One region of the Candidatus Allofournierella merdipullorum genome, then DNA from elsewhere that is predicted to be linked to it. Evidence: predicted binding sites of a transcription regulator. Region 1 holds the regulator's gene; each other region holds the start of a gene.
The links. The regulator HrcA, encoded in region 1, represses chaperone genes, less so after heat shock. The targets are predictions, from matches to a motif close to TGTTAGCACTCNNNNNNNNNGAGTGCTAACA.
Positions count from the first base shown of each region.

Region 2: clpB (ATP-dependent chaperone ClpB) is a predicted target of HrcA. The motif match lies at 2,049-2,079, and genes of this name have one in related genera.
Region 3: ACMNAY_RS07455 (co-chaperone GroES) is a predicted target of HrcA. The motif match lies at 1,939-1,969, and genes of this name have one in related genera.

Region 1 covers NZ_DBFNWJ010000059.1:16,591-21,232, reverse strand. Annotated here, with positions in the region: gene ACMNAY_RS10965 (response regulator transcription factor) at 1-258, opposite strand, end outside; gene ACMNAY_RS10960 (AraC family transcriptional regulator) at 287-1,174, opposite strand; gene ACMNAY_RS10955 (hypothetical protein) at 1,374-1,568, shown strand; gene ACMNAY_RS10950 (uroporphyrinogen decarboxylase family protein) at 1,496-2,443, shown strand; gene ACMNAY_RS10945 (stage V sporulation T C-terminal domain-containing protein) at 2,561-3,103, shown strand; gene hrcA (heat-inducible transcriptional repressor HrcA) at 3,316-4,344, shown strand; gene ACMNAY_RS10935 (nucleotide exchange factor GrpE) at 4,341-4,642, shown strand, end outside.
Region 2 covers NZ_DBFNWJ010000016.1:24,435-29,076, forward strand. Annotated here, with positions in the region: gene ACMNAY_RS02910 (FAD:protein FMN transferase) at 1-279, opposite strand, end outside; gene ACMNAY_RS02915 (hypothetical protein) at 385-1,371, opposite strand; gene ACMNAY_RS02920 (DUF3783 domain-containing protein) at 1,515-1,901, opposite strand; gene clpB (ATP-dependent chaperone ClpB) at 2,129-4,642, shown strand, end outside.
Region 3 covers NZ_DBFNWJ010000043.1:68,065-72,706, reverse strand. Annotated here, with positions in the region: gene groL (chaperonin GroEL) at 1-1,562, opposite strand, end outside; gene ACMNAY_RS07455 (co-chaperone GroES) at 1,602-1,889, opposite strand; gene ACMNAY_RS07450 (diacylglycerol/lipid kinase family protein) at 2,112-3,035, opposite strand; gene ACMNAY_RS07445 (Xaa-Pro aminopeptidase) at 3,071-4,342, opposite strand; gene ACMNAY_RS07440 (sensor histidine kinase) at 4,457-4,642, opposite strand, start outside.

The DNA.
Region 1 (4,642 bases):
GTTGTCCTCGCTTTTGGCCGAGAGGATGAGGATGGGCATCTCGCTGAACCGGCGCAGCGCCCTCGTCACCTCATAGCCCGAAAGGCCGGGCATCATCACGTCCAGAATGGCAAGGTCCGGGCTTTGGGCCCGGGCTTTGGCCAGGGCCTCGTCGCCGTCCTCCGCCTCCAGCACCCGCAGGCCCTCCCCCTCCAGATAGAGGCGGAGCAGCGCGCGGATCTCGGAGTTGTCCTCGGCGATCAGGATCAGTGGAGTCATGGTGGTTTCCTCCTTTTGGGGGTGGTCTTTACCTTATTATATCGGGGCCGCCCTTCTGCAGGCCGAAGTAGCGGGTGGGGGCCACGCCCATTTTCTCCTTGAAGGTGGCGGAAAAATGGGCCAGGCTGCCAAAGCCCGTGTCCAGCGCGAGGCGGGTGAGGGGATAGTTCCCCCCGTGCAGGTCCATGAGCTCGACGGCCCTGTTGATGCGGAAGTAGATGAGGTAGGTGGAGAAGTTCATGTTGAGATGCTGCGAGAACAGCGCCGACAGCCGCCGGGGCGTTGCCCCGCAGTATTCCGCCACCTGGGCGGCGGTGATCTTTTCGGCGTAGTGCTGCTGGATGTACTGGGCGGCGGTCATCAGATGCCGGTTTTGCAGCGAGCTGACCGGCGCCACCCCCGCCCCCACCTGCCGGCTGAGCAGCAGGATGAGCTGGAAGAGGTAGAGGTCGCACATGCGTCGGTAGTTGGGCCGCTTTTGCTCCAGCTCCTCTTTGAGGTACAGCGCGCAGTCGTAGAACTGGGGGCTGGCCGTCTGCTTGAGAAAGCGGCGGCGCTTCATGGCCAGGTCGATGAGGAAATACAGCTCCCGGTCCTGCAGCGTGTCGGAAAACAGCCGCTGGAACACCTCGGTGTGAAAGTGGAGCTGCAGGATGCCGCACCCCTGCGGCCCCGCGTCGGAGCAGTGGGGGATCTGGGGATAGACCACCAGATACTCCCCCGGCGCCAGGGTGACGGGAGTGCGGAACAGGGTGAGGGTGATGCTGCCCCCGGTGCAGATGATGAGCTCCATCGTGCTGTGCAGATGGGTGGCGAAATGGTCGCCGGGAGGCAGGGCGCGCACCGCCGCGTTGTCCACGGCGTCCAGGGTGTCCCGCCCCAAAAGCACCGCCTGCAGGTATTCGTCCGCCGGCATCAGCCCGCCCCCCCTTTGCCGCTTGTTTCTCCTTGAATATACCACACTCCGCCCCGCCCGCACAAGGCCGCCGCCCGGCCGAATTTCTCCGTCAAAAAAAGCAAATCCCGCCGCCCCGGCTTCCGATTTTTGAAAACGCCGCCGCCCCGGCCGCGCTACAATAGAATCAAACCAACGACAGAAAAGGAGACGGTCTTGTATGACACAGCGGGAAAATCTGCTGGCGCTTCTGCGCCGCCAGCCCTACGAGTTCGTGCCGGCGGAGTTCATGCTCTGCCCCAGCCTCATCGAGGACTACCGCCGGGAGAAAACCAGCCCGAAATGCCCTATGAGGACTATTTCCAGCTGCCCTGGCGGCGGGTGGGCGACCTTGTGCCCGACGACACCGACCTGACCCGGTTTGAAAAATACCACGAAGGCCGTCTGAACGAGCGGGTGACCATCGACGAGTGGGGCGTGGGGCACGAGTCCACCCCCACCTCCATGCACATGACCAAGATGCTCTTCCCCCTGGGGGACGCGGAGGATGTGCAGGACATTCTGGATTACCCTCTGCCCACCTACTCGCTGAAAAACAACGCCGATCTGAAAGAGCGGGTCGAGGCGCTGCACAAACGGGGCATCGCGTCGGTGGGCAACATGCAGTGCACCATCTGGGAGACCTCCTGGTACATCCGGGGCATGGAAAACCTGATGATGGACATGATGACCGACGAGGAGATGGCCGCCGCCCTTCTGGACCGGGTGGCCGCCATGAGCACCCAGCGGGCCCTTTTGTACGCTAACGCCGGCTGCGACATCCTGTTTTTGGGCGACGACATCGGCATGCAGCGCAGCATCATGATGAGCCGGGAGCTGTACAACCAGTGGATCCAGCCCCGGCTGAAAAAGCTCATCGCCCAGGTGAAGGCGGTGCGGCCGGACATCATCGTGTTCTACCACTCCTGCGGCTTCATTGAGCCGCTCATCGACGACCTCATCGACGCGGGCATCGACGTGCTCAACCCCATCCAGAGCGAGTGCATGGATTTTGGTGAGATCTACGCCAAATACCACGACCGGCTGGTGTTCCACGGCACCATCGGCACCCAGACGGTGATGCCCTTCGGCACGCCGGAGGAAGTGCGGGCCGAGGTGTGGAAGAACCTGGACATCGCCAAGGAGGGCGGCCTGTTCGTTGCCCCCACCCACCTGCTGGAGCCGGAGGTGCCCTGGCAGAACATCCGGGCCTATGTGCAGGCCTGCCGCGACTACCCCCTTCATCGCTGACGCAGACGGCCCGGGGCCCTTTCAGGCCCCGGGCCTCTTTTTGCCCGCCGCTGCATATTTTTCCCCCGGATGCAAATACTACCAGCAGCCAATATCTGCATTGGGAGGAACCGACTTATGAAAGCAACCGGCATCGTGCGCCGCATCGACGAGCTGGGGCGGGTGGTCATCCCCAAGGAGATCCGCCGCACCCAGCGCATCCGCCAGGGAGACCCGCTGGAAATTTTCACCACCGGCGACGGCGAGGTCATCTTTAAAAAGTATTCGCCCATCGGGGAGATGGCCGCCTTCGCCGCCCAGTACGCCGAAGTTCTGCAAAAGAACCTTTCCCGCACCGCCATCGTCTGCGACCGGGACAGCGTCATCGCCGCCTGCGGCCCCGCCCGCAAGGAGTGCCTGGAAAAGCGGGTGAGCATCCCGCTGGAAAAGCTGATGCACGCCCGCCGCGTCTATCTGCACTCCGGCCGCGCCGAGGACTGCCAGTTCCCCTGCGAGGGCGCCGCCCGCCACATCCACATGGCCGTGCCCATCATCGCCGCCGGCGACGTGGCGGGGGCGGTGGCCCTTCTGAGCGACGAGAAGACCGCCGCTCCCAACCCGGAGGAGCAGAAGTCCCTCACCATTGCCGCCGCCTTTCTGGCAAAGCAGATGGAGAGCTGACGCGCCCCGCTTTTCTTCCTCATGCCCGCGCTTCGCCCCAAAGGGCACAGCGCGGGCTTTTTCGCTGGGCGGCGGGGTGTGTGAACAAACCATGAAACTTTGCGAAATTTTCGTACCACCCCCTTGACAGACGGATAAAATGGAGTACAATAAATTTAGCACTCGGGAGCATTGAGTGCTAAAACTTCAGAAAAGAGGTGGGCCGCATGGCAATGGACGATCGAAAGCAGCGAGTGCTGGAGGCCATTGTGGCCCTTTACACCCAGGGCGGTGAGCCGGTGGGCTCCGGGCTCCTTTGCCAGTATTTCGACATGGCGGTGTCCAGCGCGACCTTGCGCAACGAGATGGCCGCGCTGACAAAGCTGGGCCTTCTGGAACAGCCCCACACCAGCGCGGGCCGGGTGCCCAGCGCCAAGGGCTACCGCTATTATCTGGACAATCTGATGCGCCCCGCGCCGGGCCTTAGCGCCCGGCAGAAGGCGGAGATCGACCACATCTTCGCCGGGCTCGACTACGAGCCGGAACGGCTTGCGGCGGGCGCGGCGGCGGCGCTGGCGGATTATTCCGGCTTCATGGTGGCGGCCACCACCCCCCGGGCGGACGATCTGTGCATCGCCCACTACGAGGTGGTGCAGGTGGGCCGCTGCACCGCGGCGGTGCTGGCGGTGACCAGCGCCGGCGGCGTGCGCACCCGTGTGGCCCGGCTGGAGACCGACCTCACCAGTGAGGACGCGGCGCTGCTGGCCGATGTGCTGAACCGGGGGCTGACCTTCGTGGCCCCGGCAGACCTGACCGGCGCTGTGCTGGCGAACCTGGCCGCCGAGCTGGGCCAGCGGGGGCAGGAGCTCTACCCGGTGCTGAACGCCGCGGCGGCCCTGCTTCGGGAAGCCGCCCGCGCCCGCACCTATCCCCAGGGGCTGCAGTACCTGATGCGCTGGCCGGAACTCACCGGCCTTCTGCCCCGGGTGCTGGAACTTTTCACCGACGACGAACGGGCCGGAAGGCTCATCACCCCTCGCACCGGCCGCACCACCGTGCTGCTGGGCGAGGACCTGCAGCGTCCGCTGCCGGGGCTGTGCTTCATGAGCAAGCGCTACCTGGCCGGCGGCGGCCTCACCGGGGCCATCGCCCTGCTGGGCCCCCCCCGGATGCCCTTTGAGCAGCTGGTGCCCGTTCTTGACTATTTTGCCTTGAAGCTCGGCGAGTGCATGGCCGGCAAGGCACAGGAGGACCCGCAATGATGGACGAAGCCAACATCCGGCCCGAAGAGGCCGCCGAGACCACGACCCCCGAGGCCGAAACCGCCCCCAAGGCGGAGAAGGCCCCCGCGAAGGAAAAGAAAGAGACCAAGAAGGATCTGGAGGCCCAGCTGGCCGCCGCCAAAGCCGAGGCCGAAAAGGCCCGGGCCGAGGCGGATGAAGCCAAGGACCGGCTGCTGCGCACCGCCGCCGAGTACGACAACTTCCGCAAGCGCTCGGCCCGGGAGCAGGACGCCGCCTTCGGGGGCGGCGTAGCCCACGCGGTGGGCAAGATCCTCAC
Region 2 (4,642 bases), on a different contig from region 1:
GCCGGAATAGGAATAGTAGATATCATACAGCTGATGGTACTCCACCAGATCAGCGTGGAGGGCCTCCATCTGGCGGTTCCACTCCTCCTCGCTCTCGGCATAGCCGATCACGGTGGTCACGGTGTCGAACACGTCGAACCAGCTCACGGTGTAGCGCTCGTACCCGGCCAGTTCCGGATCCTGAGGCGCGGAGGAAGAGGCCGCCCCGCCGCCGCAGCCGCTCAGCAGCCCGGCGCACACAGCGAGGCTCAGCACAAAACTCACAACACGTTTGCCCATGGCGTCTCCTTTTGCAAAGCGGCTCCGCCGCCGAATGGAAAAAAGGGGCCGGGCCTTGCGGCCCAGCCCCGGGGTTCTATCTCGATCTCAGACGTTGGTCGTCGATCAGGCCATGGCGCGGCCCACCGCGTCGATGAAGCCCACCACGTTCATGGTGCAGGAAGCAGCCAGGTCGGCCACGTCGGGAGCGCTGTGCTCGCCGGTCACGCCGATGGCGCTGACCTCAGAAGCGGTCTTGCCGGTCAGGTAAGCAGCGAAGGCGTTGGCCTGCTCGTTCCACTCCTTGCCGATGGGGCTGGCGCCACGCATGCCGTAGTCGTCGCCCTGCTCCATCTTGGGAACGATGGTCTCGCTCTTGGGAGTCACGGCGCCCTCGGTGGTGACGTCGAACTTGGCCTGGGTGCAGTTCAGCAGGGTGCTGGTGATCTTGCCGTCCTTGTCGTAGGTGACAGCGGCGTAGGTGGTGTCGGTCTGAACCAGGCCGGCCTCGTCAGCGGTGGGCAGCTTGGAAGAGCTCATCCCGGTGGACAGGCCCAGGCCCAGGGTGTCGTCGGCGGAAGCGCCCAGATCCTGAGCGTTGTTGCAAGCCTCAACGATGGCGGCCTTGATGTCAACAACGTTCATGGTGCAGGAAGCAGCCAGGTCGGCCACGTCGGGAGCATTGTGCTCGCCGGTCACGCCGATGGCCTCGACCTCAGCAGCGGTCTTGCCAACAACGTAAGCAGCGAAGGCGTCAGCCTGCTCGTTCCACTCCTTGCCGATGGGGCTGGCGGGGGTCATGCCGTAGTCGGTGCCCAGCTCCTGCTTGGACTTGAAGGTCAGGGAGGTGTCGAAGCTGCCGTCAGCGTTCACGGGCACCTTGTTCTGAGCCACGTCGATCTTGCAGGAAACGATCTTGCCGCTCTCGTCCACGGTCACGGCGGCGACAGTGCTGTCGACCTGAGCCAGACCGGTCTCATCGGCAGAAGCGTTGGTGCCGCTGAGGCTGGAAACGATGGCGATACCGGTCTTGACCTTCTTGCCAGAGCCGCCGCAAGCGGTGAAGCTCAGAGCCAGAGCCAGGACCATGACCAAAGCCAAAACTTTTTTCATGTTGTCTTACTCCTCTCAAAAACGAACATATACATCCATGCCCTTTTGGGCAGCACCCCTATTATACCTGTGCGTCAGATGTTTGTCAATGTCAATTGGTGGGTAAAAGATGACAGAATGGTTCCAATCGTGCAAAACTTTTCTCATTTTTGCCGCTGTTCCACTTCCCTGCGCTCCGCCGCCAGCTCTTTCAGCAGGCTGTCAAACGTCCAGGAGCGGTTGGTGTCGGTGACCACAGCCTTCAGCGGGATGCTCACCTGCGCCTGGCACAGCCGGTCGAGAAAGCCGTCCAGCGCCTTGCGGTCCAGCCCCCAGAGCACCAGCGCCGGCACATCCTCCGCCGCGCCCTCTCCGCGGCCTTTCGGCGCGCCCGGCAAACCGCACAGTTCGCCCACCGTCCGGCCCAGCTCCCCGGGCTCCACGGTGCGCAGGCGCACCCCCGCGGCGGCGCAGACGGTTTCCAGCCCCGGCGCGGTCACGTTCCAGGCAAGGGCCGTGGGCGGGGGCAGCGTGGCAATGTGTGCTTTCATAGTGGACCTCCCGGGGCTGCGCGCCCCTTATTATATAATAATATAAAGGGATTATACCCCATCCGCCGCCCGGAGGCAACGAAAGCCGGCCGGCGTTTATAAATTTTTTGTGAAAGCCCTTGACATTCCGCAGTGCCGGGAATACAATATTAGCAGTCGAGGCGTGAGAGTGCTAAAACTAAGAATATCTCCAAGCAAGTTTGCTTTTGTAAAGGGGGACGGACTGTATGAATCCCAATAAATATACCCAAAAGACGCTGGAAGCGCTGCAGAGCGCCCAGCAGCTGGCCATCGAGTACCAGAACCAGGCGCTGGAGCCTGAGCACCTTCTGGCCGCGACTGCCAGCCAGCAGGACGGGCTGATCCCGCAGCTTCTGGTGAAGCTTGGCGTGGAGCCCGGCAATTTCGCTGCGGCCGCCGCCCAGAAGGTGGCCGCCCTGCCCCACGTGACGGGCACCGGCCGCGAGGCGGACAAGATCTACATCTCGCCGGCCACCGACAAGGTGCTCACCGCCGCCGAGCACACCGCCGAATCCATGAAGGACGAGTACGTCAGCGTGGAGCATCTGTTCCTGGCGCTGATCGAGCAGCCCAATGAGGCGGTGCGGCAGGTGCTGCACAGCTTCGGCATTGACAAGAACCGCTTTCTGGAGCAGCTGGCCACCGTGCGCGGCAGCCAGCGGGTGACCAGCGACCACCCGGAAGAGACCTACGACGCGCTGAAGAAGTACGGCCAGGATCTGGTGGAGCTGGCCCGCCAGCAGAAGCTGGACCCGGTCATCGGCCGTGACACCGAGATCCGGAACGTCATCCGCATCCTGTGCCGCAAGCGCAAGAACAACCCCTGCCTCATCGGTGAGGCCGGCGTGGGCAAGACCGCCATCGCCGAGGGCCTGGCCCAGCGTATCGTGCGGGGCGACGTGCCGGAGAACCTGAAAGACCGCACCATCTTCAGCCTGGACATGGGCGCGCTGGTTGCGGGCGCCAAGTACCGGGGCGAGTTTGAGGAGCGACTGAAGAGCGTTCTGAACGAGGTGAAGAAGAGCGAGGGGCAGATCATCCTGTTCATCGACGAGCTGCACACCATCGTGGGCGCGGGCAAGACCGACGGCGCCATGGACGCGAGCAACCTGCTGAAACCCCTGCTGGCCCGGGGCGAGCTGCACTGCATCGGCGCCACCACTCTGGACGAGTACCGCCAGTACATCGAGAAGGACCCGGCGCTGGAGCGCCGGTTCCAGCCGGTGCAGGTGGACCAGCCCACCGTAGAGGACACCATCTCCATCCTGCGCGGCCTGAAGGAGCGCTACGAGGTGTTCCACGGCGTGAAAATCCAGGACAGCGCCCTCATCGCGGCGGCCACCCTTTCCGACCGCTACATCACCGACCGGTTCCTGCCGGACAAAGCCATCGACCTGGTGGACGAGGCCTGCGCCATGATCCGCACCGAGATGGACTCCATGCCCTCGGAGCTGGACGATCTGCGCCGCAAGATCATGCAGCACGAAATTGAGGAAGCCGCCCTGAAGAAGGAGACCGACACCCTCAGCGCCCAGCGGCTGGCGGCGCTGCAGAAGGAACTGGCCGAGATGCGCGCTCAGTTCAGCGCCATGAAGGCCCAGTGGGACAACGAGAAGTCCAGCATCGGCAGCGTGCAGAGCCTGCGGGAAGAAATCGAAAAAACGAACGCGGCCATCGAAAAGGCCGAGCGGGAGTACGACCTGAACAAGGCCGCCGAGCTGAAGTACGGCAAGCTGCCGGAGCTGAAAAAGCAGCTGGCGGAGCAGGAGAAAAAGGCCGAGACCGCCGGCGAAAAGCAGGACACCCTGCTGCGTGACCGGGTGACCGATGAGGAGATCGCCCGCATCGTGGCCCGCTGGACCGGCATCCCCGTGGAGAAGCTGGTGGAGGGCGAGCGTGAGAAGCTGCTGGGGCTGGAGAACATCCTGCACCAGCGCGTCATCGGCCAGGACGAGGCCGTGCAGAAGGTCACCGAGGCCATCCTGCGCAGCCGGGCCGGCATTGCCGACCCGAACCGCCCCATCGGCAGTTTCCTGTTCCTGGGCCCCACCGGCGTGGGCAAGACCGAGCTGGCCAAAGCGCTGGCCCAGGCCCTGTTCGACGACGAGAAGAACATGATCCGCATCGACATGACCGAGTATATGGAGAAGTTCAGCGTCAGCCGGCTCATCGGCGCGCCTCCAGGATACGTGGGTTATGAAGAGGGCGGCCAGCTGACCGAGGCGGTGCGCCGCCATCCCTACAGCGTGGTGCTGTTCGACGAGGTGGAAAAAGCCCATCCCGACGTGTTCAACATCCTGCTGCAGGTGCTGGACGACGGCCGCATCACCGACAGCCAGGGCCGTGTGGTGGACTTCAAGAACACCATCATCATCCTCACCAGCAATCTGGGCAGCCAGTACATCCTGGACGGCATCGGCCCCGACGGCTCCATCAGCGCCGAGGCCCGCACCGAGGTGGAGGGCCTGCTCAAGACCCAGTTCCGGCCGGAGTTTTTGAACCGGCTGGACGAGATCGTCTTCTACAAGCCCCTGACCCGGGAAGAGATCGGCGGCATCGTGGAGCTGCAGCTGGCCGACCTGCGCCGCCGTCTGGCGGAAAAGCAGCTGAACCTGGCGGTGACCGACGCGGCCAAGGCCTTCATCATCGACGCGGGCTACGACCCCATCTATGGCGCCCGGCCGCTGAAGCGGTTCATCCAGAGCAAGGTGGAGACCCTC
Region 3 (4,642 bases), on a different contig from region 1:
ACGATGCTCTCGGTGGTCAGCACCATGCTGGCCACGCTGGCGGCATTCTCCAGAGCGGAGCGGGTCACCTTGGTGGGATCCACGATGCCGGCCTCGATCATGTCGCAGTAGACTTCGTTCTGGGCGTCAAAGCCGTAGTTCATCTTGCCGGCGCTGAGGATCTTGTCGATGATGACGCTGCCCTCCAGGCCGGCGTTCTTGGCGATCTGGCGCAGAGGAGCTTCCAGAGCCTTCAGCACGATCTTGGCGCCGGTGCGCTCGTCGCCCTCCAGGCCCTCGCAGACCTTGCTGACAGCGGGGATGGCGTTGATGGGGGCGGTGCCGCCGCCGGCCACGATGCCCTCTTCCACAGCCGCCTTGGTGGCGTTCAGGGCGTCCTCGATGCGCAGCTTCTTATCCTTCATCTCGACCTCGGTGGCAGCGCCGACCTTGATGACGGCCACGCCGCCGGCCAGCTTGGCCAGACGCTCCTGCAGCTTCTCCTTGTCGAAGTCGCTGGTGGAGACTTCCATCTGAGCGCGGATCTGAGCCACACGGTCCTTGATGGCGTTCTTGTCGCCGCTGCCGTCCACGATGGTGGTGGTCTCCTTGGTGACCTTCACCTGGCGGGCACGACCCAGCATCGCCACGGTGGCATCCTTCAGCTCATAGCCCAGCTCCTCGCTGACGACCTGGCCGCCGGTGAGGATGGCGATGTCCTGCAGCATCTCCTTGCGGCGGTCGCCAAAGCCGGGAGCCTTGACAGCCACGCAGGTGAAAGTACCGCGCAGACGGTTGACGATCAGGGTGGACAGAGCCTCGCCCTCGATGTCCTCGGCGATGATGACCAGCTTCTTGCCGCTCTGGACGATCTGCTCCAGCAGGGGCAGCAGATCCTGAATGGCACTGATCTTCTTGTCGGTGATCAGGATGTAGGCGTCGTCGATGACAGCCTCCATCTTCTCGGTATCAGTGACCATGTAGGGGGTGATGTAGCCACGGTCGAACTGCATGCCCTCAACGACCTCGGAGTAGGTCTCGGCGGTCTTGCTCTCCTCGATGGTGATGACGCCGTCGGCGCTCACCTTCTCCATCGCCTCAGCGATCAGCTCACCAATGGCGGCGTCGCCGGCGGAAACGGTGGCAACACGGGCGATGTCCTTGGAGCCGTTCACCTTCTGGCTGTTGGCGGCAAAGGCCTCCACAGCAGCCTTCACGGCCTTCTGCATGCCGCGCTTCACGTCCATGGGGTTGGCGCCGGCAGCCACGTTCTTCATGCCCTCGCCCACCAGAGCCTGAGCCAGAACGGTAGCAGTGGTGGTGCCGTCGCCGGCAGCGTCGTTGGTCTTGGTGGCCACTTCGCGCACCAGCTGGGCGCCCATGTTCTCAAAGGCGTCCTTCAGCTCGATCTCCTTGGCAATGGTCACACCGTCGTTGGTGATGACGGGGCTGCCGAACTTCTTGCCCAGCACCACGTTGCGGCCCTTGGGGCCCAGGGTGATCTTAACGGTATCCGCCAGGGTGTCAATGCCGGCGCTCAGGGCCTTGCGGGCCGCTTCGCCATGCAGGATCTGTTTAGCCATAATGCTCTATCTCCTTTTATCTGGTTTCACAAAGAAAGTTTATTCTTCCACAATGGCAAGAATGTCGCTCTGACGCACGATGGTGCATTCCTCGCCGTCCACCTTGACCTCAGTGCCGGAGTACTTGCTGGTGAGGACCTTGTCGCCCACCTTGACGAGCATCTCCACTTCCTTGCCGTCCACCATGCCGCCCGGGCCCACAGCCAGAACAACGGCCACCTGGGGCTTCTCTTTGGCGGAGCCGGCCAGGATGATGCCGCTCTTGGTGGTTTCTTCGGCTTCCACGGTCTTGATCACAACGCGGTCAGCCAAGGGTTTGATCTGCATAAGAATGCCTCCTGTTCGAACTATAAAATAATTTGCATTGTCAGAAATTGTTTAGCACTCTTTGCTCCCGAGTGCTAATATATATTTTATCCACTTGTCTGCCAAAAATCAAGAGGGTAAATTAAAAAATTTTTGTGAACAGTTTTTACAGTCCGCCTGTTTTCCCCGGGCCGTTTGCCCAAACACGGAAACCCGCCCGGCCTCGTGGCCGGGCGGGTTTCGTCAGTTTTTGGCAGGCAGAAGGATGCGAGCGTCAAGGGGGCAGACTTGCGCCGACAGGCTCATGCATTCCCGGCACTCGCCATCTTCGGTAACAACGATGGGGCGGCCATCCAGCACTTTCACCTCCACACGGCGCACCCGGCGGAACAACGCAATGTCCCGGTAGGCCGGCGCGATCTGGCCGTTTTGGATGTGCTCGCCTTTTTTATATCCGCCGATGACCCGTGCAACGGCCAGGCGTCCGATTTTGCGGATGAGCACCAGGTCCAGCAGACCGTCCTGCATATCCGCCTCGGGCGCGGCGATGTAGCCGCCGCCATAAGCCCTTCCGTTGCAGATGGTGAGCATCAGAAACTCGCCGGTGATGACTTCATCATCCGCTTTTACTCGCAGGCGATGGCCCAGCGGCCCGCAGATGGACTGCACAATGGAGAGATTATAGGCCATCGTGCCGCCGCAGAAAGGCAGGCGGCGAAACTTTGGGATACCATAAGCCACCTGGGCGTCCAAACCGGCGGAGCAGATGGTGGTAGCCACACCGTTCTCCGTCTGGATCAGGTCGATCTCCATCACCTGTCCACACATCATCCGCGGAAGATCAAGGAAAGGTTCCCTGCCTCCGAAATTCCGTACAAAATCGTTGCCGCTGCCGCAGGGAATGCATCCCACCGCTGCGTTGGCGTGGCCCCGGGCGCCCCGGATCACTTCGTTGAAGGTACCGTCGCCGCCACAGGCGTACAACCGCACTTCCTCCCCTGTTTCGGACCGCTGCGCGGCCAGTTCCACCGCGTGGCCCGGATATTCGGTGAGAAGGATCTCATAGTCCACACCCAGGCTTTTGGCCGCCGTGATGATCTGCGGCACCAGCACCCCGCTGGCGTCCGCTTTGCCGGAAATGGGATTGACGATGAACACATGTCTCATTTTCAGCGCCTCTTAACTCAATATTTCCGCCCGCTTCAGGGCAGGTCGCAGGCCGCCGCTTCGCCGCCCGCCTGCATGAAAGCCTCGATCTCCTCCACCGTCTTGGGAATAGACGCGGACAGCACCTCGCAGCCGTCGCGGGTCACCAGGAGAGTATCCTCAATGCGGATGCCCAGCTTCAAATCGTCGAAATACAGGCCTGGCTCCAGGGTGAACATCATGTTCTCTTCCAGCGGCGCGTCGTCGTTGCCCACGTCGTGGGTATACAGGCCGATGTAGTGACCGGAACCGTGGAAATAGAATTTGGAAATTTCCTCCGGGCGCTCGATCATGCCGAGGCGCACCAGTTCCCGTGCCATCACGTCCTTACTGATGCCGGCCAGCTCGTTTTTCGGCTGGCCGGGACGGGCGGCGGCAATGGCGGCCTCGAGGCCTTTCAGCACCACATTGTACAGCGCTTTCTGCTGTTCCGTGAAACGGCCGTTGACAGGATAGGTCCGACTCACATCCGCCGCATAATAACCGCACTCAGCGCCGAGGTCGAACAGGATCATTTCGCCGTCCTGCATCCGGCGATCGTTGGCACTGTAATGCATCACGCAGGCGTTGGCGCCGCTGGCCGCGATGGTGGCAAAGGCATGGCGGGCATTGGCCCGCTTGAGCATAAAGTCAAAATACGCCTGCGCTTCGTACTCATAGAGGCCCGGCCGCAGATGCGACAGCATGCATTTGACGCCGTCGGCGGTGACCTGACAGGCTTTGCGGTGGAGGGCGATCTCCTCGTCGGTCTTGACCTGCCGGATGAGCGCCAGGTCATTGAAGGTGTTGCGGATGGGAATGTCCGGATATTTCATGCGGAGTTCTGCAGCAAACTTCTGCGCCTGAGTCAGATGATCCTCGCCGCACCAGTTCGCCATATCCACATAGACGCATTTGATGGCCCCGGGCCAACCAAACAGCGTTATCTCGTCGCGGAAACAATCCAGATACTCCACCCGCTCGATGCCCGTCTCGGCCTGCACGCTCTCCTTGGTGCTGACCACTCCAAGCCACCGTTTCATGCGCTCGTCGGTGCGCCGGATATACAGCACTTCCTGGACCCTGCCGCCGCGCTTGGTCATTTTCAAAATCGACTTCGGCTGGTCAAATCCTGTTAGATAATAAAAGTTGGCATAGGGCGTAAAGGGATGAAGCTCGTCGCCCTTGTCCGGCAGTTCGTTTTCCGCAAAAACGAAGGCGACGGAGTCATCCTCCATGCGTTCTGCATACAGTTTTCGGCGGGATGCGTGGAACTCTTTGCTGATCACGCTCATTTCCTCCCTTTCTGTCTTTATGGGCCTATTTTACCATAGATGCGTGCCCATTCCAACAAAAAATAGCGCCGTCTCTCCCCTTTCGGAGGCAGACAGCGCTTCTCTTTTTTAGACAGGCAGGACGAGCTCAGCCCGTCCGCCCCGGTCTGTATTGGAAAGCCGCAGCTGCCCGCCGTGGCATCGTGCGACCCGGGCTGCGTAATACAGGCCAAGGCCCAAATGACCATTCCCGGAACGACTGGCATCGCTGGTGAAAAATGCCTGTTCTCCTTTGGCCAGTGCCTCAGCGGAGAA